DNA from 2 places in the Corynebacterium aurimucosum genome. Region 2 is predicted to be linked to the other one. Evidence: predicted binding sites of a transcription regulator. Region 2 holds the regulator's gene; the other holds the start of a gene.
What was found. The regulator LexA, encoded in region 2, represses DNA repair genes until DNA is damaged. The targets are predictions, from matches to a motif close to CGAACANNTGTTCG.
Positions count from the first base shown of each region.

Region 1 (12,197 bases), 1.0 Mb from region 2:
AAGGCGTACCACCTTTCGGGCACGGGGGTACCCACACGCCCTTTATCTGTACGGCAGAAGGTATCGGTGTTAGAGTCAGTGATGTGAAGAACACATTTAACCTTTGGTGGTGGCGCGCGTAACCCGCGGGCCTCGTTGTTCTCCCATATTTAAGGCCCGCAGCTGCGGGCTTTTCGGCGTTTTGCTCTCTTGCGAAGCTCGCGGCAGCACACAAAATCGTTAAAGAAAGACACAGTATGCCGTATACAGCCAAACGCGAGGTCGGGTACACTCCCGACGCCAGCGCGCTCTTTTATGCCCTCGCCGCTCCACAAGATTCCTTGCTCTTAGAGTCCGCGGATATCGAGTCCAAGAAGAATCTCACCTGCATCGCCATCACCAAGGCAGCACTCAAGGTCGTGTGCCGCGGCCAAGACGTCACCGCAACGGCCTTAACTCCAGCAGGTCACCTGCTCTTAGACGAACTCCGCCAGGACTTCCGCTCCAAGATGGGGAAGAACAATGAGAACAGCGCCACCTTCAGCTTCGGGCTCTCCGACGAGCATGATGAGCGCGCCCGCCTCCGTGCCACATCCACGGCCGATATCCTGCGCACGCTGCAGTTTAGCCAGCTCTATTCCGGCGAGTCACTTCCTTTCCTTGGTGGGGGATTCGCCTTCGACTACGTCGACACCTTCGAAGTGCTCCCGCCGGTCCCGGAAGGCCCCAACGAATACCCGGATTATGAGTTTCTCGTCGCCGAGCATGTCCTCACCGTGGATCACCTGACGCAGACGGCGAAGATTGAGGGGTGGGGCGTCGACAAGCGCACGCTCAACGAGGAGCTCGACCGCGCTGCCGCCACCGAACCTATTACTCCAGAGGCTCCCGCGCCGCGCGAGACCATCAGCGCCCACGCCTCGATTGATGACGCTGCTTTCCGCCGCCACGTCGAGCGCCTCCAGGGCAACGTCCACGCTGGCGACATTTACCAAGTCGTGCCCTCGCGCGCCTTTAGCCTCGAGTGCCCCGATGCTTTTGCCGCCTACCGCACGCTGCGTGAGACCAACCCTTCGCCGTACATGTTTTATGTCCGCGGCGCAGAGCACGAGCTTTTCGGTGCTTCCCCTGAGTCCAACCTGAAGTACACGGCCAGCGACCGGCAGGTACAGCTCTACCCGGTTGCCGGCACTCGGCCGCGCGGTGCGACCCACGAGCTGGATATCCGCAATGAACTGGAAATGCGCACGGACTCCAAGGAAGTCTCGGAGCACATCATGCTCGTGGACCTGGCGCGCAATGACCTCGCCCGCGTCGCTGTCCCCGGCACCAGAAAGGTCGCTGACCTGCTCCAAGTCGACCGCTACTCGCGCGTCATGCACTTGGTCTCCCGCGTCGTCGCCACGCTGCACGAGGACTTCGACGCCCTCGACGCCTACCGCGCCTGCATGAACATGGGCACGCTCACCGGCGCTCCGAAGCTGCGCGCCATGGAGCTCATCCGCGAGACCGAAGGTACTCGCCGCGGCTCCTTCGGTGGCGCTATCGGCTACCTGCGCGGCGATGGCTCCATGGACAACTGCATCGTCATCCGCTCCGCCTACGTCAAGGATGGCACGGCCGTCGTCCAGGCCGGCGCGGGCGTCGTCCGCGATTCCATCCCCCAGTCCGAGGCCGATGAGACGGTCCACAAGGCCTACGCGGTGCTCAGCGCCATCGCCCAGGCCCACAACGCTTCCCTGGAGGTCATCCGATGAACCCACACGTCGTCCTCATTGATAACCACGATTCCTTCGTCTATAACCTCGTCGATTCTCTCGCCGGCTATAACACCACCGTCTTCCGAAACACCGTGCCGGTGGAGGAGGTCCTCGCCGCCGAGCCCGACATCATCATCCTCTCGCCGGGGCCGGGCCATCCCCGCGACGCCGGATCGATGATGCAGCTTATCGACGCCTCCCTCGGCCGCATCCCCCTCCTCGGCATCTGCCTCGGCTTCCAGGCGCTCCTCGATCACTTCGGCGGCACCGTCGAGCCCTGCGGCCCAGTCCACGGGTCTTCCGTACCCATGACGCTGACCGACGCCGGTGCGAAACACCCACTCTTTAAGGGACTGACCACCGATTCCGAGCCCGATAATCCGAACTACGTCGGCCGCCTCGTCCCCGTTGCGCGTTACCACTCCTTGGGCTGCGCGAACATTCCCACACAGATGCGCAGCCTCGCCGAGACCGAGACCGCTATCGGACCCGTCACCATGGCGGCAGAGACTCTCGACGGCATGGCACTCGGCCTTCAATTTCACCCGGAATCGGTTCTAACACCGACGGGGCCCATCATGATCGAACGCTGTATTAAACAACTTTCTTCTCAACCCACCATGGAAGGGGCCAAGTAATGACTAATAATCAAGCACTGAAGACGCTGCAGAAATTCCTCGACATCACCGAACCAACCCTCGAGCAGGCCATCGAGGTTTTCACCCCACTGACGGTGGGGGAGTACGACGACATCCATATCGCCGCCCTCCTTACCCACATCCGCACCCGCGGGGAGACCTTCGCCGATGTCGCCGGCGCGGCCCGCGCCTTCCTCAATGCCGGCCGCCCCTTCCCGGTCACCGGCGAGGGGCTCATGGACACCGCGGGAACCGGCGGCGATGGCGCTAACACCATCAACGTCACCACCGGCGCCTCCCTCGTCGCCTCCGCCGGCGGAGTCAAGATGGTCAAGCACGGCAACCGCTCTGTCTCTTCCAAGTCTGGCTCAGCCGACGTCCTCGAGGCCCTCGGTATCCCGCTTGATCTCGACCCGGACCGCGCGGTCCGCCAGCTCGAGGCCTCGAACTTCACCTTCCTCTTCGCGCCGGCCTACAACCCAGCGGTTGCCCACGTGCAACCGGTGCGCAAAGGTCTCGGCGTCTCCACTCTCTTCAACACCATGGGCCCACTGCTGAGCCCCGGCCGCCCGGAGTTCCAGATCATGGGCATCGCTAATCCTAAGCAGGGCCAGCTCATCGCTGAGGTCTTCAAGGATCTCGACCGCACACGCGCGCTCGTCGTCCACGGCGCTGGCACCGATGAGATTGCCGTTCACGGCACAACCCAGGTCTGGGAGCTTCGCGACGGCACCATTAACCACTACGAGCTCACCCCCGAAGAACTCGGCATTTCCCGCCACGAACTGTCAGACCTCGTCGGCGGCAACGGTGAGGAGAACGCCGCAGCGCTGCGCGCTGTCTTCGCTGGCACCGGTAAGCCCGCCCACCATGACGCGATCGCCGCTACCGCCGGCGCGATGTTCTACCTCAATGGCACGACCGACTCCATCCATGAAGGCGTCGCGCATGCCGACCAGCTCATCAAGGATGGCACCGTGGCCGCATGGCTGAAGAAGCACGAGGAGGCGAACTATGGCTCTGCCGACCGTGCTTGAGGGGATCGTCGCCAAGCGCCGCACCCATCTTCCCGCCATCCGTGAGCGTCTCGCACACGTGGACCTCACGGCCCTCCCGCGCTCCGAGCGCTCCTTCTATGATGCGCTCAACGGCACCAACCGCTTCATCATGGAGTGCAAGTCCGCCTCCCCGTCGCTGGGGCTCATTCGTAAGCACTACGAGCCCGGGGCCATCGCGCGCGTGTATTCGCGCTACGCTTCGGCCATTTCGGTGCTGTGCGAGCCGGACCGTTTCGGCGGCGACTACGACCACCTGCAGACGGTGGCCCTGTCCACGCACCTGCCCGTCTTGTGCAAGGACTTCATCGTTGATCCCATTCAGGTCTATGCCGCGCGCTATTTTGGCGCCGATGCGATTCTGCTCATGATGTCCATCGTCGACGATGACACCTATGCAGAGCTCAAGCAGCTTGCGGATTCTCTGGGACTTGATGTCCTCACCGAGGCGATCACCGAGGAGGAGGTCGCCCGCGCTACCGCCTTTGGCATCGACGTGATCGGCATTAACAACCGCAACCTCCACGACCTCAGCATCGACCTCACCCGCTCCGAGCGCCTCTCGCACCATGTACCCTCCGGCAAGGTCATCGTCTCGGAGTCCGGTATCCGCGACAACCAGACCGTCCGCCGCCTGGGGTCTCACGCCAATGCCTTTCTCGTTGGCTCCCAGCTCACCGGCACGCCTGACATCGATCGCGCCGCCCGCGAGCTTGTCTATGGCCACAACAAGGTCTGTGGTCTCACTTCCTGGTCCGCTGCTCAGGCCGCTCGTGCCGCCGGTGCGGTCTATGGTGGTCTCATCTTCGAAGAGGCTTCGCCGCGCAATGTTTCACGTGAAACCGCGCTGGACATCATCGCTCACGAACCCGATCTCAGCTATGTCGCGGTCTCTCGCCGCACCACTGGTTGGGAGGAACTGGCCCTCGACGGTATTGCCGCCCTGCAAATCCACGCGCCATACCAGGGGAGCACTGAGGCAGAGCTCGAACTCATCTCCTCCGTTCGGGCGGTGGCAGGGGAGCGGGAGGTCTGGCGCGCCATTGACATGACGGCGCCCCACGGCCCCGCCCTTGCCTCTGCGCTTGCCGACGCCGCCGATTACCTCATCCTCGACTCGGGCGCCGGCGGCACTGGCACCCCGTTCGACTGGACAACAGTCCCCGACGAAGTCAAAGCAAAATCGCTTCTCGCCGGAGGAATCAAGCCAGACAACCTTGCGGAGGCTCTTCGCATCGGTACCGCCGGGCTGGATCTCAACTCCGGTGTCGAAGTGAATGGTCAAAAAGACAGTGCACTCATAGCGAGGGCCTTCCACACTATTCGTCACTTTACGTATTGATACCTAACCCGAGCCCTACCACCAACCCCACCCACAAGGACGATCATGACTACTACTCAGGACACCAGGGAGACCCTCCTTCCCGCCTACTTCGGTGAATTCGGCGGGCAATTTGTCCCCGAATCCCTCATCCCGGCACTCGACCAACTTGAGAAAGCTTTCGTCGATGCCCAGAACGATCCGGCCTTCCGCGAGGAGCTTGCCGGCTACCTTCGTGACTACTTGGGCCGCCCCACGCCTCTCACTGAAGCGACCAAACTAGGCGGAAAGGCACGCATCTTCCTCAAGCGTGAGGACCTCGTGCACGGTGGCGCCCACAAGACCAACCAGGTCATCGGCCAAGCGCTCCTGGCCAAGCGGATGGGGAAGACCCGCATCATCGCCGAAACCGGCGCCGGCCAGCATGGCACGGCGACCGCCCTCGCCTGTGCTCTGCTTGACCTCGACTGCGTGATCTACATGGGCGCCAAGGACGTCGAGAGGCAGCAGCCCAACGTCTACCGCATGGAACTCATGGGCGCCAAGGTTGTTCCTGTGGATTCCGGTTCTGGAACTCTCAAGGATGCCGTCAACGAAGCTCTGCGTGATTGGACCGCGACCTTCCACGAATCCCATTACCTCCTCGGCACCGCTGCCGGCCCCCACCCCTTCCCGACAATTGTTCGCGAATTCCACAAAGTCATTTCCGAGGAAGCCAAGGCGCAAATGCTGGAGCGCACGGGCGGACTACCGGACGTGGTCGTCGCCTGCGTCGGCGGCGGATCCAACGCCATTGGTATGTTCGCGGACTTCATCGACGAAGAATCTGTCGAACTCGTCGGCGCTGAGCCTGGGGGAGAGGGCCTAGACTCCGGCCACCATGGCGCCACGATCAACAATGGCACCATTGGCATCCTCCACGGTGCCCGTTCCTACCTCATGCGCAATGCTGACGGGCAAGTTGAGGAATCCTATTCTATTTCTGCCGGCCTCGATTACCCGGGTGTAGGCCCACAACACGCCCACCTCGCACAGACCGGCCGAGCCACTTATGTCGGCATCACCGACGCCGAAGCACTCGAAGCCTTCCAGATTCTCAGCCGCCGGGAGGGCATCATCCCAGCTCTCGAATCCTCGCATGCCCTTGCCTATGCACTCAAGCGCAAAGATGAGGACATCACCATTCTCGTTTCCCTTTCTGGCCGCGGTGACAAGGACATCGACCACGTTCGCCGCACCCTCGACGCGCACCCCGAATTCAAGATCACGGAGGACAAGTAATGAGCCGCTACGAGAAACTTTTCTCCAGCCTCGCCGCCCGCAAGGAAGGGGCATTTGTCCCCTTCATCATGCTGAGCGATCCCAACCCAGACACCGCCCTCGCCATTGTTCGCGCCGCTGTCGCCGGTGGTGCCGACGCGCTCGAGCTCGGCGTCCCCTTCTCCGATCCGGTCGCCGACGGCCCCACCATTCAGGCCTCCCATATCCGCGCACTTGCAGGCGGCGCGACGGTCGACTCCGCGATCGAACAAATCCGCCGCATCCGAAGCGAATTCCCCGACCTACCAATCGGCATGCTCATCTACGGAAACGTTCCCTTCACTCGCGGGCTAGAGACCTTCTACTCCGAGTTCCAGGAAGCGGGTGCCGATAGCATCTTGCTTCCCGACGTCCCCATTCGCGAAGGCGCACCTTTCGTCGCCGCCGCCGAAAAAGCCGGAATTGACCCAATCTTTATCGCCCCGGCTCAAGCATCTGAACAAACTCTCCAGGGAGTGGCTCAGTACTCCAAGGGCTATATCTACGCTATCTCGCGCGACGGCGTCACTGGCACCGAGAAGGAGTCGGAAACCCGCGGGCTCGATGAAGTGGTGAATAACGTGAAGCGCTTCGGTGGAGCGCCGATTCTTCTTGGGTTCGGTATCTCGACGCCTCAGCACGTCGCCGACGCAATCGCCGCCGGCGCAGCTGGTGCAATCACCGGTTCCGCTTTAACGAAGATTGTCGACGCCCACCTCGACGAAGAAGGCCGCCCCGCCGACGGGCTCGCCGCTGCGGTCACCGACTTTGTCTCCAAGATGAAGGCCGCTACCAAACATGCGGAATCCTAAACAAGCTTTCTAGGCACCCTTCTGGACGCCTTTTTCGGGCAACCATGACTAGGAGCGCCCCAGACTAGTCAACTCACCTCGGCCTCTTCCATCACGTCATCCGCCGCCGCGCATCGCGATGGAAGGGGCCGTTTCACGTGAAACTACGCACTGTCCGCGTGCGCTAACCTGATGACTACCGGCGTCGAAATAGGCAACAACCCGTGGAGCCTAATCCATGTCCCTCCAGATGCCTCCTCAATTCCCCGTGGTTTCCTAACAACTTCCGACCCTAAACCCCTAGAAGGGGATATCCTCGTGCCCACTCGAGTAACGATCTGCTGGGTCCGTCCTGTCGAATATTTCGACCATTTCACCGCCGTCCAGCTCCACCTTCAAGGCTTTTGCTTCTTCGTGCATCTTCCGACGGTGAGAAATGACATCCTCCGCAATGGTTCGCGCCCACACCTTTGACGCCGGAGCCAGGGGGCCAGTTGCCTCGGTCACCGCCCAGGTTCCGTCCTCAAACAACCACACAACGTCACCGGTAACTGGGTCTAGGATATAGAAGGCCCGCCCATCAGTTTTCATGTTGTGGTGGTGCTGGCAAAGAGCAACCAAATTGGATGCATGCGTCTGGCCACCATCGGAATAGTTGATCCGATGGTCCAATTGGCAAGTCCATGCTGGACGATTACAGCCGGGGGCGCGACACGTCCCGTCGCGCCCCTCGACATACTTTCGTGTGACATCTGAAGGCTGGTAACCCTTGCACGGTTCTGGAGCATCACTAAAGTCGCGCGCCACTGTCTTCGACGCCGGGACTCCTTCGCCGGCCCATCCATGTCCTTGGACGTAAACTGGGGCTCCTTCCACATCCGTGGCTTTGTATTCATGCACGACCACCTTTCCTACCTCAGGTTTAATTTTGCCCGTAATGAGGAGGATCAAGGCATCCGCCATTGAGACGTCGTGCTCTTTAGCGGCCAACTTGATGGTTTCGTGGATGACGATGCCGACGTTGCTGTCTACTTCAAGTTCAATCGAGGCACGCTCTCCGCGAGTGAGAAGCGAGTAGCGATTCTTCTTCCGCCTGTCCCGGAAGGCGATTGAATCATCCAAGACCTTCGCAATGTCACGCACCTTGCGCCGGATCTTATCTGCGCTTGGGAAAAGTTGGTTCGGCTTAGTCGGCGTTAACCACGCCGCCAATTGACTATCAATCTCGGCAACAACTGATGAAATAGGGTTTCCGAGCTTTGCCATTACTTGATCGATAGCGACCAAGGCCTGCATGTCAAGCAAGAACTCAGCGTCTTGCAAAGCCTTTACCTTCGGCAACTCATTGAGACGAATGAGTCCCATAACATTCCGCGCCACATGGGCAAGAGACTTTCCTGTCTTTTGCCCAATGCGTATGAAGGCAGTATCTGAGTCTGCATCGAGCGGTGGTTGGACACTGGACCAAAACTCGTACTCTATTCTCCGCATCAGTTGGCCCGCCTTGCAATCAGGATCGTGCGGGTTTGAGTGAGAGAAGTACGCGGTAGGTATTGACGTTGAAGAGTTTGTTGTGGTTCCCATGGGTAGTTGCACCCCCTAAACTAGCCGAACACTGACGTCCCCACGCCCACCTATAGAATAGCTGTTCGAACGAGAGCCCGCAAGGGTTAACTAAAATCTTTCCACCGAGGGTGTCCCCAGTCGCGGAAGGCGATTGCGCAACTAGCGAAGGAACTATTCGGGCAAACAAAAATCCCCCTCCCAGAGCCCGCGTTCCAGAAGGTTGGTCTAGGTAAATAGACCACCGAAGTGAAGCGGGCTAGGGGAGAGGGAAGCTATCAGAGTTTCACGTGAAACTTAGGCTGTGGCGGCCTCCTCGTTGGCGGCAGAGGAGTCAACTTCAGCTTCCAAGCCTTCGATCTTGTCCCGCGCGAAGCGGTCAACGATCATCGCAATAGCGCCGTCGCCAGTAACGTTCGCAGCAGTACCAACAGAGTCGATGGCAATGTAGGCAGCAATCATCAATGCCACCATCGAATCATCGAAGCCCATATTGGCCTGCAACAGGCCCACAGCGACCATCACAGCACCACCCGGAACGCCAGGGGCAGCGATCATCATAATGCCAAGAAGAAGAATGAATCCGAGAGCCTTACCCAAATCAGCTTCCATACCGTCAGTCATGAACACAATCGCAAAGGCGTATAGAGTCAGCTTGATCATCGAACCGGAGAGGTGAATGGTCGCGCAAAGGGGGATAACGAAGCCAGCAACAGGCTTGGAAATCCCATTCTTCAAAGTGGCATCCAAGGTAACCGGAATCGTAGCCGCCGAGGAGGATGTACCCAGCGCCGTGAAGTAGGCCGGTGCCATGTTCTTCAAAGCGCTGAACGGATTCTTACCTGCAATGGCACCAGCAATGACGTATTGGAGTACAAGGTAAACCAAGGTCATCACAACTGCGAGCAAAAGTACCTTCGTGAAGGCGATCAGAACCGTGCCGATGTTTCCGTTCATGCCCAGCGAGAGGAACATACCGAAAATGTAGATCGGCAGAAGTGGGATAACGAAGCCCCAGATCACCTTGATAACAACGTTTTCAAATTCCTTGGTAATCGCATAGAGATTGTCGGATTTCACAGTGGTCATGGCCACGCCAATGCAGAAGGACAGAAGTAGGGCCGTCATCACCTCAAATGGTGCTGGCATCTCAACAGTGAAATAGGGCTCGAGTGCACCAGCATCGATGTCGGATACCTCGGTATTGAGCGTTTGCCCAGCCAGCAAAGTGGGGTACAGGGCCTGGGTCAGACCATACGCAACAAGGCCCGCCACGATGGTTGAGCCATAGGCAATTCCCGCAGTAATGCCCAGCCACTTGCCGGCACCCCGCCCGAGGCCGGCAATTGCCGGAGCCACAAGGGCAAGAATAAGAATGGGGATGAAGAAGCCGAGGAAGTTTGAGAACAGGCCGTTATATGTGGCGAAAGCCCTGCCAAACCACTCTGGGGCAAACTGGCTAACGATGATGCCCAAAACTATCGCAACGATAATCTTGAACAGCAGAGAGTTGAGAACACTCTTGAATGTCATGATTGAGTCTTTTCTATGGTTGATACCACGTCGATGTTCGCGCCCGATGATAAATGCTTTAATATCTACCAAGCGACACGAAATGTATATTACAGCAGGATGCGAATAATTTGAACCAGCTTTCTCGCTAGCTAGGGGGCGGGATAGACTAAGGGGCATGCTCGTAGTCGGAATCATCTTCCTCATCTTGGCCGCGGTACTTCTTGCTGTTGGCGGCCTCGCCACACTCCGTAAGCTCCCTGGAAATAGCGTCATCGGATTGCGCCTCGCAGAGATCCGCAAATCCAAAGAAGCCTGGGATAACGCCCACGCTATCGCAGGCCCCTTCTGGTTCTTGGGTGGCGTCGCTTTAGTATTCGGCGGCATCATCGCACTGCGCGCCGAGGGATGGATGTGGCTGATTCCTGCACTCACGTTCGTCGTAGCGATCCTCGCGCTCTCCATCGGTTCCAACATGGGTGCCCGCGCAGCCTACCTCTGGGACCAGGCACACAAGGAGGATGAGGGGTGCGGTGATTCCTGCAACTGCGGCGATGGCGGGTGCGGGGGAGAGGCGCCGACAGTCGACGTCTCCGCGGCCCGCGCAGCTGCGGAACGTGCCGACAACATGAACAATGACTAGCACTGCCATTATGGCACAGTGACGTAATAGGTACGCGTATGAACGTTTCCCTCATTTCGTAACAACTAAATTAATACTTGGTCACGCCAACAGTGGGAAACTCTACTGTTGGCGTGACCTTTTTAATTATCCTGTGTCCGCGCTGGGAACCACGCACCAACTCAATGGAAGGATGGCGCGGCACAGTGAATGTTCACTATCGACGGCGCACCATGGATCCCATGAACAAAAGGAAGAATATTCGCGCGCTTAAAATCATCGCTGCAGCTGCGTTCAGTTTCACCATTCTTGGCGCGGGAGCGACCTATGCGTTCGCCGGCGATAGCCGCGGCGTGCGCAACGTAGCTGGAACCATCTATAGCGATGTCGGCACAACCTACGGCGCCTACGATTTCAGCGGCAGTAGGGAAGAAGAGCTGCCCGTGTGGGATGGCAATCTCAGCTAGCAATTCAACACGGTCCCCACCAAAGGCGGGGAATCAGATAGAGTAAACCACATGACTACGTGTTCGCGCCGCCTCTTCCTGCTTGGTACCGCCACAACCTTTGCCGGGGCTTACCTCGCTGCTTGCGGCAAGGAGCCCTCGGCGGAGATTGCTGCCACGGAAATCCCCGTCGGCTCAGCCATCATTGTGGACAAGGTGATTTTCGCTCAACCCACTGAAGGGGAGTTCAAGGCATACTCCCAGACCTGCCCACACCAGGGCTCCCTCATTACGAAGATTGAGGGCATGACTGCCACCTGCACTAGCCACTACTCCAGCTTTGACCTCAGCAGTGGTGAAGTTACCGGCGGGCCCAGTCCCAAACCGCTTACAGAGTACGGCGTAGAAAACAACGGTGGAACAATCAAAAAGGTCTCCGCCTAGACGCTATCCCCAGGGACGCAGGGGCTTGAAAAGATGTTTCACGTGAAACCGTGAGGGGCGTCTAGACTCTCTTCTATGATTGAGCGCCTTAAAAGACTCGACCCCCTCATCATCCTCATCCTCTTCGCCGTCGCAATCGCTATCGTTTTTCCCGCACGCGGAAGCTTTGCAGACGGCTTCGATGTCCTCACGAATATCGCGATCGCCCTTCTCTTCTTTCTTTACGGCGCGCGGCTCTCAACGCGAGAAGCCATCAACGGTATCAAACACTGGAAGCTCCATCTCACCATCCTGGTGTTTACCTTCGTGGTCTACCCAATCATCGGCCTCGCACTCCGCCCACTCACCGCGTTCATTCCAAACGATCTTTACTTGGGAATCCTCTACCTCACGCTCGTACCGTCCACGGTGCAATCATCGGTAGCCTTTACCTCAATCGCCCGAGGAAATGTTCCTGGAGCAATCGTCTCTGCGTCTGCATCAAACCTCGCTGGAGTTCTGCTTACGCCATTGCTGGTCATGGCACTCATGGGCGCCGGAGACGGCATCCATATCGATAGCTCAGTTTTCCTTGAGGTTTCTGTCCTTTTGCTCCTACCTTTCGTGCTCGGCCAGCTCACCAGAAAATGGGTAGGAGAACTCGCAGCGAGCAAGGCCACGAAAGTGGTGGACCGTGGCTCCATTGCCATGGTGGTGTATGCGGCCTTTTCGAAAGGAATGGTCGACGGGATCTGGGCGACGATTAGCATATGGCAAATTCTTTTTCA
Region 1 is NZ_CP047048.1:2,683,347-2,695,543, forward strand. It holds gene CAURIM_RS12580 (anthranilate synthase component 1) at 237-1,736, shown strand; gene CAURIM_RS12585 (anthranilate synthase component II) at 1,733-2,377, shown strand; gene trpD (anthranilate phosphoribosyltransferase) at 2,377-3,414, shown strand; gene trpCF (bifunctional indole-3-glycerol-phosphate synthase TrpC/phosphoribosylanthranilate isomerase TrpF) at 3,392-4,774, shown strand; gene trpB (tryptophan synthase subunit beta) at 4,820-6,034, shown strand; gene trpA (tryptophan synthase subunit alpha) at 6,034-6,864, shown strand; gene CAURIM_RS12610 (HNH endonuclease signature motif containing protein) at 7,144-8,208, opposite strand; gene CAURIM_RS12615 (dicarboxylate/amino acid:cation symporter) at 8,704-9,939, opposite strand; gene CAURIM_RS12620 (SdpI family protein) at 10,097-10,561, shown strand; gene CAURIM_RS12625 (hypothetical protein) at 10,783-11,007, shown strand; gene CAURIM_RS12630 (Rieske (2Fe-2S) protein) at 11,059-11,430, shown strand; gene CAURIM_RS12635 (bile acid:sodium symporter family protein) at 11,506-12,197, shown strand, end outside.
Region 1: CAURIM_RS12610 (HNH endonuclease signature motif containing protein) is a predicted target of LexA. The motif match lies at 8,482-8,495, and genes of this name have one in related genera.

Region 2 (12,197 bases):
GTTCCCGGGAGTGCTGCGGCAGCCGAGCCGTAGGCCACCGCTTGGCGCAGGGCTTCCGAGTAGGAGGCACCCGAGCGGCGGGCGAGGATATAGCCGGAGAGCGAAGAATCACCGGCGCCCACGGTAGAGCGCAGGGTAATCGGCGGGGGAGTAGCGGCCCACGCTTCATCGGCAGTGACCAGCACTGCGCCAGCGCCACCCAGGGTGACGAGAACCTCGGGGATGCCGCGCTTGACGACGACCCTCGCGGCCTTGACCACACCGCTAAAATCACCGTTCTCGGCGGCAGCTTCGAGGGCCTGACCATCCACGTTGGCTAGCTGGCCAAGCTCAAGACCATTCGGCTTGATGAGGTCGGGGCTGGCGGTTTCGAGGTTTTCTCCGAGAGCCACCATAGGGGCATCGGAGGTGTCGACGGCTACACGGATGCCGGGGTTGGCTTCGCGCGCGACACAGATGAGCTGCGTGTACCAATCTGTAGGAACGCCTTGGGGAAGAGAGCCCGCCATGACGATCCACTCGGCGTCAGCGCAGAGTTCAGCAACGGCCTGTGCCACGTCTTGCTGAATTGATTCATCGAGCGTGGGGCCGGGTCCGTTGAGTTTGGTCGTACGGCCATCCGGTTCGGTCAGGGTGGTATTGGTGCGCACCGCGTCATGTGCCGGCACGGCGTGCACGGGGATAGACGCGTCAGCGGCGAGGGCTAAGAAAGGGTCTGAGGCCACAGCCGGTAGAAGGGCCAGACTGTCGACGTTGGCGAGCGTTACGGCGTGCGTGACGTTGACGCCTTTACCACCGGCAACGCTGGATACAGACCCTGCGCGGTGTACAGCACCAGGCTCGAGTTCCTCGTTTAGGCGCACGGTGGCGTCGATGCTTGGGTTGGGGGTCAAGGTAAGGATCATTGTGGACAATGTCCCCTTTCGCGGAGTGCGTATATTGGGGGCAAACGCGCCTCGGCGGCTTAAACAAGAACTCCCGTGCGGATTGCCCGTGGTCAGCGTGAAAGTAATGTTGCTTAATGTTGATTATTGCCCGTATGTGTCCGAATGTCAACGGAATCACTGTGGTTTTCGTTGCATTTTTGACCGACTTGTGATGATCTGGATCGAGAAAAACATCGTCTCCGTAAGGAAATGTGTCATGGAAAACGCATCCCCATCCACCATTAAAGGCACCGGCGTCGTCGCCGGCGTTGCATACGCTGAGGCGGTGTGGGTTCGCCCACGCCCAGAACTGCCCACGGCTGGAGAAACCGTGGCGGAAGAGCAACGTGATGCTGAATACGATCGCTTCCTCGAAGCCGCCGACATCGTTGCCAGCAGGCTAGAACAGCGTGCCGCTGGTGCTGAAGGTCAGGCAGCAGAAGTTCTGGGCGCTACTGCTGGAATGGTCAAGGACCGAGGTTGGCACAAGGCAGTGCGCAAGGGCATTCGCAGCGGCAAGAACGCCGAATATGCAGTTGTTGGTGCCACAGACAGGTTTGTCACCATGTTTGAGGCCGCCGGCGGCGTAATGGCCGAGCGCACGACTGACCTCAAGGACGTGCGCGACCGCGTCATCGCACAACTGCGTGGTGAGCAAGAGCCGGGCCTGCCCATGGTTGAAGGGGAGGCGGTGCTGCTGGCGGATGACCTTGCACCGGCGGATACCGCAACCTTGGACACCACCCATATCAAGGCGCTTGTGACCGAGCTGGGCGGTCCCACCAGCCACACGGCAATTATCGCTCGTCAGCTCGACCTTCCGTGCATCGTGGCGGTCGGCGCTGAGCTGCGCACGATTGAGGCGGGAACCCAGATCTTCGTCGATGGCTCCGTGGGAACAGTGGCCCTTGGTGCGGATCGCGCTGCCTCGCTCAAGGCTGTAGAGGAATACCGCGAGAAGGCGGCACGAGTGGCCGAGTGGCGGGGTCCGGCCCAGACCAGGGATGGACACCGCGTGCAGTTGCTCGCCAATGTTGCCGACGGCAACGCAGCTCGCATCGCCTCTGATTCGCAGGCAGAAGGTATCGGTTTGTACCGTACAGAGCTGTCCTTCCTCTCCGCGAGCGAAGAGCCCACCGTGGAGGAGCAAGCACGCATCTACGGCAAGGTTTTCAACGCTTTCCCGGACTCCAAGGTCGTTGTTCGAACGCTCGATGCTGGTTCTGATAAGCCGATCTCCTATGCCACGTTGGACTCTGAGGAGAACCCCGCCTTGGGCGTCCGGGGCCTGCGCATCGCCCGCGATAACGAGGCACTTTTGACCCGTCAGCTCGATGCCATCGCGCAGGCCGCAGAAAAGCGTGCCGAAGGTGCCACGACGTGGGTTATGGCACCGATGGTGGCCACGGCAGTCGAGGCAAAGTGGTTCGCCGAACTCTGTCGCGAGCGTGGGCTCACGGCTGGTGCGATGATTGAGGTACCGGCTGCAGCCCTGATGGCGGATACTATCCTGCCGCACCTCGACTTCGTGTCCATCGGTACCAATGACTTGACGCAGTACACTATGGCCGCTGACCGCCTATCGCCCCAGCTGGCCTACTTGACCGATCCGTGGCAACCGGCCGTGTTGCGTTTGATCCAGCACACCTGCGTGGTCGGGCGCGATAATAATGTTCCGGTGGGCGTCTGCGGCGAAGCAGCAGCTGATCCCATGCTCGCCTGCGTGCTAACTGGCCTTGGCGTGACATCACTGTCTGCGGCGTCGACTGCGGTCGCAGGTGTTGGCGCACAGCTTGCTGAGGTCACTCTTGAGCAATGCCGGAAGATGGCGGATGCAGCAGTAAACGCTGAGGGCCCAGCTGATGCCCGCGCCGCGGTGATTGACCTATTGGAGCAATTCCAGGCGTCCTAGAGTATTGAATGTGCAGGAGGTGTGCGCCCCTCACCATGAAGGGGTGCACACCTCCTGAAACGATCTAGGGGCTAAAGCGCCTACTTCTCTGCAGCAATGATCACCTCAATGCCGTGCTCACGCAGCGCTTCAACGTAGGAAGCGGGCGCGCCGGCATCGGTGATAACGACATCAATTTCATCGAGGGACGCAAAGCTCACGAGGTAGTCATTGCCCAGCTTTGAAGAATCGCACAGTACGACGACGCGGTGCGCATTGGTGACGAAAGCGGACTTGATCGCAGCCTCTTGCGAGTCTGCCGTTGAGAGACCGTGATCAATGGTCAGTGCGTTGGTGCCGACAAAAGCCACGTCGGCACGCATGAGCGCCATGGTGCGAAGGGCGGTATCACCAACCACGGCCTGGGTAATTGCCCGTACTGTACCGCCAAGGAGCTGGACTTCGGATACCCCGTTGCTGGCTAGCGAAAGGGCGATCGGCAGGCTGTTGGAGACGATGCTGAACTGACCTGCCGAATAGCGCTGGCCAATGAGATCAGCAAGCGCATTCGTCGTGGTGCCGGCGTCGAGGAAGATGCTGCCGCCATCGGGAAGCTGTTCCAGCGCAGCGCGCGCAATGGCCATCTTGGCGCCCGTGGCCGAGCGTTGACGGGTATCAAGGGTTAACTCCGCGGTTTGGAAGGATTGGGAGGCAACCGCACCGCCATGGACTCGGTGCACGACTCCTTCCCGATCCAAAACCGCGAGATCGCGGCGAATCGTCTCAGCGGTAACATCGAAGCGTTCAGAAAGTTCGGTGACATTGACACGGCCTTCGACGGCGGTCAATGAGGCAATTTGTCGGCGACGCTCTTCTGCGTACATAGTTCCTCCCGGTGAAGTCTGCCTGTGGTGGTCACTGCGCCCGCCGCGGAAAGGAAACGGGGCTGGGGCGTGTGAACGAAAAGAACAACGAATGTTGCGGCGATGCTTCTATTGTCCCACTGAAGGTGAAGAAAACGGAACGAAACAAAGAAAAACTCACATTGAGATTGCTGTCTTAGTGTAAAAATTCCGTCATAACCTGCACATATGTAAATGTGTGATGTCGGACGCTAAAGCGGTAGGAATCGGGCATGTACACACACAAGGGGGTAGAAAGACACAATCCCCCGGCCCTTTACGCCCGCACCGAGTGGACTGGCACTGCGGGGTGGGTAGGGCCCTGGGGATGGCTGCGAAGTGATGATTCCTAGAGCTTGCGGAAAACAGACACTACCTTGCCCATGATCTCAGCTTCGTCGCCCTTGATGGGGGAGTAGGCATTATTATGGGGGAGAAGCCAGACGCCGGAGGAGTCGCGGTGAAATTCCTTTACGGTGGCTTCTTCGCCGTCTAGGAGAGCGGCGACGAACTCGCCTTCCTCTGCGACGGATTGTGAGCGAATGATCACCCAATCGCCGTTGAGGATTCCGGCGTCCTGCATAGAATCGCCCACGACCTGTAGCATGTAAAGCTCGCCGCTGCCAAGGATTTCGCCCGGCATGGGGAAATAAGCGTCAACGTTTTCTTCGGCGGTAATTGGGGAACCTGCGGCAATGCGGCCGACAACAGGGATATAGTTCGGCGTCGCTGCGTCCTCGGGGATATCGGGGGTGGAAAGATCCGGAGACTTGTTTGCCTGGCTTGTCTTGCGGCCGGGCTTCTTCGAGTCTTCGGCACCGGGGAAGTGGCGGACATCAACGGCGCGCGGCTTGTTTGGATCGCGGCGCAGGAAGCCCTTCTCCTCAAGCTGCTTCAGCTGGTAGGCCACGGATGATGTGGACTGTAGGCCGGTGGCATCACCGATCTCACGAATGCTTGGCGGGTATCCGCGGAGCATTACGGCATCATGGATAACCTCCAGGATGCGGCGCTGGCGGGCGGACAGGGTGTCGAGGGAAGGGTGGTCGCTTCGCTTGGATTTGCGGGCCATTCTTTCTCCTAAAACTATTGCGATGTGCACATTCGTGGTTGAGGCTTTGGCGTGCCAGGCATGTATGGGACTGCCGGTGGTGCTTCCGCTTTCCTTTTTAGCACGACAGGAAAAAATGTTCGACTGGCGTCGCCGAGTTGTGGACAAATTTTCGAGACGGTGCTATAAATCGAACATACACGCTAAATCGCACGGTTGGTCGATGGTGATGTTCGAAAGTGTCTGCCTGGATTCTTATACTTCGGATATTGCGTCGATGGAGAAGGAAGAACTAGAAAGGAGCCGTCATGGCTATCGCTCTCAATAATGCCTCTGTACTGCGTAGGGATGTTCGTCGGAAGCCTCGCAATACGGCAGTGCTGGTCCCTCCGGCGGCAATTTGGGATCCTGTGCAGGGCCAGGTGCGAACCCATGAATTATCACCTACTTCTTCCCGTGGCTCGTCTGTTGTTCGAACGCTCTCTTCGGAGGGTAGAACACAGGGGCGCACGATCAGCTCGGCACCATCCTGTGTTTCTTCCCCGCGGAGTGTGTCGCGGAGCCGGCGTGGTGGGTCGAACGTAGGTAACTATGTTTTGGGCGCGGTCTTTGGCGCTGCAGTCTTTATTGGAACAGTGTGGGGTGGCCTCAGCATCGATAGTGAGGTTCCTAGTAACAATGGTGCTTCAGCTACCGCGGAGGCAGCTTCGCGCTAGAATTCCTTGGGCCGGGGAAGCAAGGCGCATCGGCGGAGAGGAAGGTTACGGCACTATGTATTGCCCGTTCTGTCACAATGAACAGTCACGAGTCATCGATTCGCGCGTGATTGATAGTGGAACCTCAATCCGGCGGCGTCGCGAATGCGCCGCATGTAAAGGCCGTTTTACCACGATCGAGAAGGCGGTCCTGTCGGTAGTCAAGCGCAATGGCTTGGCGGAGCCCTTCAGCCGCGACAAGCTGATTCGCGGCGTCAAACGCGCGTGCCAAGGGCGCGATGTAAGTGATGATGCTCTGAAGAAGCTTGCACAAGAAGTCGAGGAGACCGTGCGCAGTCATGGGTCCTCCCAAGTCAATGCCAACGACATCGGCCTTGCCATCTTGGAGCCTCTCCGCGATCTCGATGAGGTCGCCTACCTGCGCTTCGCCTCCGTATACAAGTCTTTCGAAAGCGCAGACGACTTCGAATCGGAAATCCGCCTGATGCGTCGGCGTGACCGCGATAGCTTCTAGCGCAATTTATCCGCGGCCTTTTGGATTCTCCGAACAGACACCGCATGAGCGGTTCCTAGGCGTTGCGCGAAGAGCGATACGCGCAACTCCTCGATCATCCACAAGATCTCCTTAACTTCACGCGTCTTCTCGCGGCCTGCAGGCAAGGAGCGCAAACGATTATTCAGGTAGGCCTTGGCCTCGTCGACATCTGCCTGGCGGTCAGCGTCGCGATCTGGATCCAGGTTCATATCATCAAGCCTGATACGTGCAGCCTGGATATAGCGCGGTAGGTGGCGCAAGTGCTGGATTCCATGCACGGTGATGGCGTGCGGTGGCAATAGGAAGTCGAGCTGAGCGCGAATATCATCGATTGCCGGCCCCTCCCAGTGCTTCAGCTCTGCGTTGAGGTTGGAGTACTCTGCCAACCCTGGGGCAATGGCCACCACCGCCTGACGCACACGCCCCGGGACCTCAGGCTTTACGGCGTTCAGCAAGGCGGTAAACTCCTCAGGAGTTCTTACGGGCCCGCCCTTCTCCATCATGATGTCGCGCACTGCGGCTACTCGTGCATCGTTGACCAACCCTTCGGCTCCGCCGTGTGGGTAGGAGTCGACAGCTACCCGCTGCTGTAGCGGTAAGCCCTTGACCATCTGTTGTGCACTCACGGAGATTTCCCGAAGCAACAAGGTGAGGGTGGCGGTGATCATGGAGGCGTCGGCAGCCGCTTTTGTCGGGTGCACCTTGAGAGCGACGCCTTCCTTCGTTGCTACGAGTGCTGGATAGGCGGTGACCTCGTGCCCATCAACGACAGTGGTTACCTCTTCATCGATAGCGCCCAGAGTGTCCTTTGACCATTCCTTGACGGCGGTGGATTCAGCTGCCCGGCCAACACGCGAGACGGAGGACGAGATATGCCCGGCTTGGCGTTGCACGAGCGCCTTCAAGTCCCGATCGGAATCGATGACCTTTCCTCGTTTGTCCACTGCCGCGTAGTTCATGCGCAGGTGCGGAGGGAGCTGGTCGGGGCGGAAATCCCCTGCGTTGATGCCTTGGCCGCCCATTACTTGCAGAACAGCAGCGAGTTGCTCAGTGAGTGCGCCTTCATAGGGCACAAGCTTGGGCAGCGCTCGTTCAGCGAATTCGGGTGCTGGAACCACAGTGCGCCGAAGAGCCTTCGGGAGTGAGCGAATCAGCTCCGTTACCAGCTCTAGCCGCAGGCCGGGTACGAGCCAGTCGAAGCCCTCGGAGTCCAATCCCGCAAGGAGGGGGACAGGGACCATGAGCGTGACACCATCGAGGGGGTCACCGGGTTCAAATTTATAAGAGAGGTCGTAGTCGATGCTTCCCTTCAGCCAACGGTCGGGGAAAGCCTCCTCAGTAACAGCGTGGTCCTCTTCGAGGAGTGCTTCCGGGTCGAAGTCCAAAGAGTGCTTGTTCTTCTGTTTCTTCCACCAAGAATCGAAGTGACGGGCAGTGGTGACAGACTCGGGGATCCGCTGGTCATAGAAGTCGAAGAGCGTGTCTTCATCCACCACGAGGCCGCGCCGACGGGCCTTCTCCTCATACTCGGAGGCCTCGGCAAGCTTGCGCTTGTTGTCGTGGAAGAAGTGATGGTGGGTGGTCCATTCGCCGTCGACAAGCGCATTGCGAATGAACATATCGCGTGCCGCCGCAGGATCGACGCGGTGGTAGGGCACCGACCGGTCTGCGACCACGGTGACGCCGTACAACGTCGAGCGTTGGGTAACGACTGCTGAGCCACGCTTCCGTGACCATGTTGGATCGGAATAGTTGTGTTTCAACAGATCCTTCGCCAGTTTTTCCACCCAGGCCGCGTCGATGGCGGCAACATCGCGTGCCCACAGTCGCGAGGTTTCCACCAGCTCGGCTGCCATGAGGAACTCCGGTGGCTTCTTTGCGAGCGCTGATCCCGGGAAAACAAGGAAGCGGGTATTGCGTGCGCCAATGAACTCCTTGGAGTTACCGTCACGTGCGCCGATGTTGGACAGCAGGCCAGAGAGCAACGACATGTGGATGTCATCGGGGCGCCGTTCGGTGCCCTCTTGAGCGTTCCATCCGAGCTGCTTGGTGACGTCCCGCAGCTGCCGCACCAGGTCGAACCACTCGCGGATGCGCATATAGTGCAGGAAATCGGCCTTCATCCGTTTGCGGAAAGCATTGCCGCTCATCTCCTCGCGCGCTTCTTGGACAAAGTCCCACAGGTTGAGCATTGCCATAAAGTCTGAAGACTTGTCTTTAAAACGAGCATGGGCTTGGTCAGCCTGCGCTTGCTTGTCGGTAGGCCGCTCGCGCACATCCTGGATTGTCATCGCGGCGACAATGACCATGACGTCGTGGAGGCATCCGGAGGTGTTGGCTTCAACGAGCATGCGGGCCATGCGCGGATCCACGGGAATGCGGGCAAGATTGCGTCCAATTCGGGTTAGTACCGGCAGCCCATCTTTTTCTTTGCCCTCGAGTGCGCCCAGTTCGTGGAGGAGGAGCAGACCATCGCGCACGGCCTTCGGTTCGGGGGATTGAACGAAGGGGAAGTCGGCGATATCACCGAGGCGCAACGAGATCATTTGCAGGATGACGCTGGCCAGGTTGGTGCGCAGGATTTCGGGGTCGGTGAATTCTGGCCGGGAGAGGAAGTCCTGTTCACTGTAGAGGCGGATGGCAATGCCATCGGCAACGCGACCACATCGGCCTGAGCGCTGGTTAGCGCTTGCTTGGGAGATCGGCTCAATGGGCAGTCTTTGCACCTTGGTGCGAGTGGAATAGCGCGAGATGCGCGCGGTGCCCGTGTCGACGACATAGCGAATGCCAGGCACCGTCAATGAGGTCTCAGCGATGTTGGTAGAGAGCACGATTCGGCGGCCGCGGTGCGAGCGGAAGACGCGATGTTGTTCCTGGTTGGACAGTCGTCCGAAGAGCGGAGTGACCTCCACGTTGCGCCAATGGCGCCCTTCGATGGCTTCCATGGCGTCGCGGATATCGCGCTCGCCCGGGAAGAAGCACAGAATGTCTCCTTCGCCTTCGGCCATGAGTTCTTCGATGGCTTCGCAGAGGGCGTCCAAGGGATCGAGGTCGATGGTCTTGCCACCTGATTCGACCTCGAGCGGGCGGTAGCGGATCTCCACGGGGTAGGTACGCCCCGATACCTCGATGATCGGCGCTGGTTCACCGTGAGCGTCAGCGAAGTGCTTGGCGAAGCGTTCCGGATCAATGGTGGCGGAGGTGATGATCACCTTTAGGTCGGGGCGCTTGGGCAGCAGCCTTTTGAGGTACCCGAGAAGGAAGTCAATGTTGAGCGAACGCTCGTGTGCCTCATCGATGATGATCGTGTCATAGGCGTTGAGGAAGCGGTCACGCTGCATTTCTGCCAGCAAGATGCCGTCCGTCATGAGTTTTACAGCGGTGGTGGAGGAGACTCGGTCATCGAAGCGGATGGCATAGCCGACTGAGTCCCCGATGGATTGGTCAAGCTCTTCTGCAATGCGCTCAGCAACCGTGCGCGCTGCCAAACGTCGTGGCTGAGTATGCCCAATGAGCCCTCGACGCCCGCGGCCGAGCTCCAAACAGATTTTGGGAATCTGGGTGGTCTTTCCCGAACCAGTCTCACCGGCGATGATGACTACCTGATTATTCTCGATAGCTTCAGCTATATCATCGCGGCGCCCAGTGACGGGAAGCTGTTCGGGGTAGGTAATGGGTGGTACATGCGCATCGATGGTGCGCACCTTGTCTTGGGCGGCTGCGATATCAGCTCCAATGGCATCCAGGGCCTTGGGGGAGCGGGCCTTGCGCAGGCGACGGCGGAAAGCGCGCTCATCACTCAAGGAAACCGAAGTGAGAGCGCCGTAAAGGTCTTCGCGAGTAGCAGTCATAATCGACCTAAAAGTCTACTCGGAAGGCTATTCGCTCACAGGTCGAGGTGGAGATATTGGTACCCTCGTGTTTATTGCGTGAACACTAATCAATGAAGGGTATGAATTATGACTAATCCTTTTGAATCGAATCCGGAGGATAACGGCTCCAACCGGGGCTTTGGCAGCAACCCGGCTCATAACTCCGGCGACTCCTCCGGAAACAACGGCGGACTTCCCAAATACGAGCCTACTTCTCACCCAGAAGATCAGGCTGGCTTCGGCCAGTCCAGCAGCTACGGCAATTATGGCGGCGGCGCCTACGGCTCCCAGTCCTATGGTGGGTACGAGGCTGGCCAGCCAGGCTACGCTGGTGCGGGCTATGGAAGCGACTCCAGCTACGAAGGCCCAGGCCCAGGCGCCGGCCCGGCCTACACCGGTCCGGTCAGCGCTATCGAAGCTATCAAGTGGGGTTTCAAAGCCGCGCTCAGTAACGCACTTTTGTGGGTGCTGGGCGCCGTCGTCGTGTTTGCTATTCAGTTTGTTCCACAAATTGGAATCAGCGTTGGTGCGCAGAACGCCGATGGGGCGGAGACCTCCATTATGTTGGACCTCTTCTCCTTCGCGGTGTCCATCCTGTCCTTTGTCATTGCTCTGGTTGTTTATCGTTTGGCCTACCGTGAAATCGACAAGCCGAGCCCCACATGGGGCACCCTGTTCCAGGGTGTTCGCTGGGTACCGCCGCTCGTGGTGAACATCGTCTTGGGCATTCTTGGTGCGATTGTCTTGGTGATTGTCATCGTCGGCCTGCTTATGGTGGGCCTCGGTGGTGTGGCAGGTGTGGACCTCCAGAACCCAGAGCAGCTCAGTGAAAATGATATTTTTGCATTCGTTGGCTCTATCTTCGGCGGAGTCATCATCGTCATGCTGATTGCGCTGTTCATTCAGCCCTTCTTCACTCTCATGCCGTGGTTGGCAGCCGATAGCTCCTCCGTTGGTGAGGCTTTCTCCCAGGGTCTGAAGCTGGGCAAGGAAAACTACGGTCACATCTTGCTGTTCATTGTCCTGTCCGGTCTGATGGCTTTCGCCTCCCTCATCACCCTGGGCTTGGCACTGATCATCATCGCGCCGGCACTGCAGCTGGCAACCGCACACCTGTGCCGCCAGTGCCAGGGTCGCTATGCTCCTGCAGCCTAAGGCTTAAGCTGTCGAATCGATATGCAACGCCGCCCCTGACTTCATGAGGTGAGTTAGGGGCGGCGTTGTCGTCTTCTTTAGCTCTGATGCTGGAGCTGGGGAACAGTTAGGAGGCCGTGAAAAGTGTCCGGGAACGCTCCGCGGCGTCGTGGAAGGCAGCGGTGACCAAGGTCCCGAAAGCGCTGAACTCATCGGCACGGGCAGCGGAAGAGCGGAAGACAAGCCCCACGTGCCGCTCCGCCGTGACAGAAGGGGCAAAGTGTGCGACGGAGAGCCGCGGATTCTGGCATTCCGTTGCCAGGGCGGACTCGGGGACGAGAGTGGCGCCGAGGTTTCCCATGACCAGCTGCAAGATAGTAGTCAGCGATGAGGCTCGAGTGACGGCATTGGTGGCTTCGGAGGGATTGACCTTCGCGCGGCGGCACAGGTCGAGGACTTGGTCGCGGAGACAGTGGCCGTCGTCAAGCAGGAGCAGATCAAGGTGCCCTAGATCCTCGAGCGTGAGATCCTTTCGACCCGCAAGTGGGTGCTCTGCTGGGGTAACTGCGGTGAAGGCCTCGCTGTAGAGAGGAATCTCCACCATTCCGGGGGCTTCGGTGGGCAGGGCAACAATGGCCAGGTCCAGGTTGCCCTCGCGCAGCTTGTCTAGCAGGTGCTGGGTCTGTTCCTCGACGAAGCGGGGTTCTAAATCGGGATAGGTCTCGCTGATGGACTGCAGTATCCCCGGCAAAATATAGGGCGCGATGGTGGGGATGATGCCGATAGTGAGGGGGCCGTTAAGCGTGCCGCTAGCGCCGCGCGCTTGGCTGAGGAAAGCATCGGAAGCTTCGAGTGCTGCCTTGGCATAAGGCAGTAGCGCTTCACCTGTGGACGTCACGATGACCTTGCGGGTCGAGCGTTCGATCAGCTGTACTCCCAAACCTTGCTCGAGTGCGACGAGGGCCTGGGAGAGCGAAGGTTGGGAGATATCGAGTTTGGCGGCTGCGGTTCCAAAGTGCTTGTTTTCCGCAATCGTGACGAAGGTGCGCAACTGGGCGAGGGTTGGGCGATACTCCTTATTGTTCATGCCTATAACTCTAACATCTCTAATTCGTGGAGCCTATTGACGTGCCAAGCCTTCCGTGGCATACTTAACAAGCGAGCGACTGC
Region 2 is NZ_CP047048.1:1,643,793-1,655,989, reverse strand. It holds gene CAURIM_RS07790 (1-phosphofructokinase family hexose kinase) at 1-905, opposite strand, end outside; gene ptsP (phosphoenolpyruvate--protein phosphotransferase) at 1,144-2,838, shown strand; gene sugR (transcriptional regulator SugR) at 2,919-3,701, opposite strand; gene lexA (transcriptional repressor LexA) at 4,069-4,791, opposite strand; gene nrdR (transcriptional regulator NrdR) at 5,542-6,000, shown strand; gene hrpA (ATP-dependent RNA helicase HrpA) at 5,997-9,872, opposite strand; gene CAURIM_RS07760 (hypothetical protein) at 9,981-11,048, shown strand; gene CAURIM_RS07755 (hydrogen peroxide-inducible genes activator) at 11,155-12,114, opposite strand.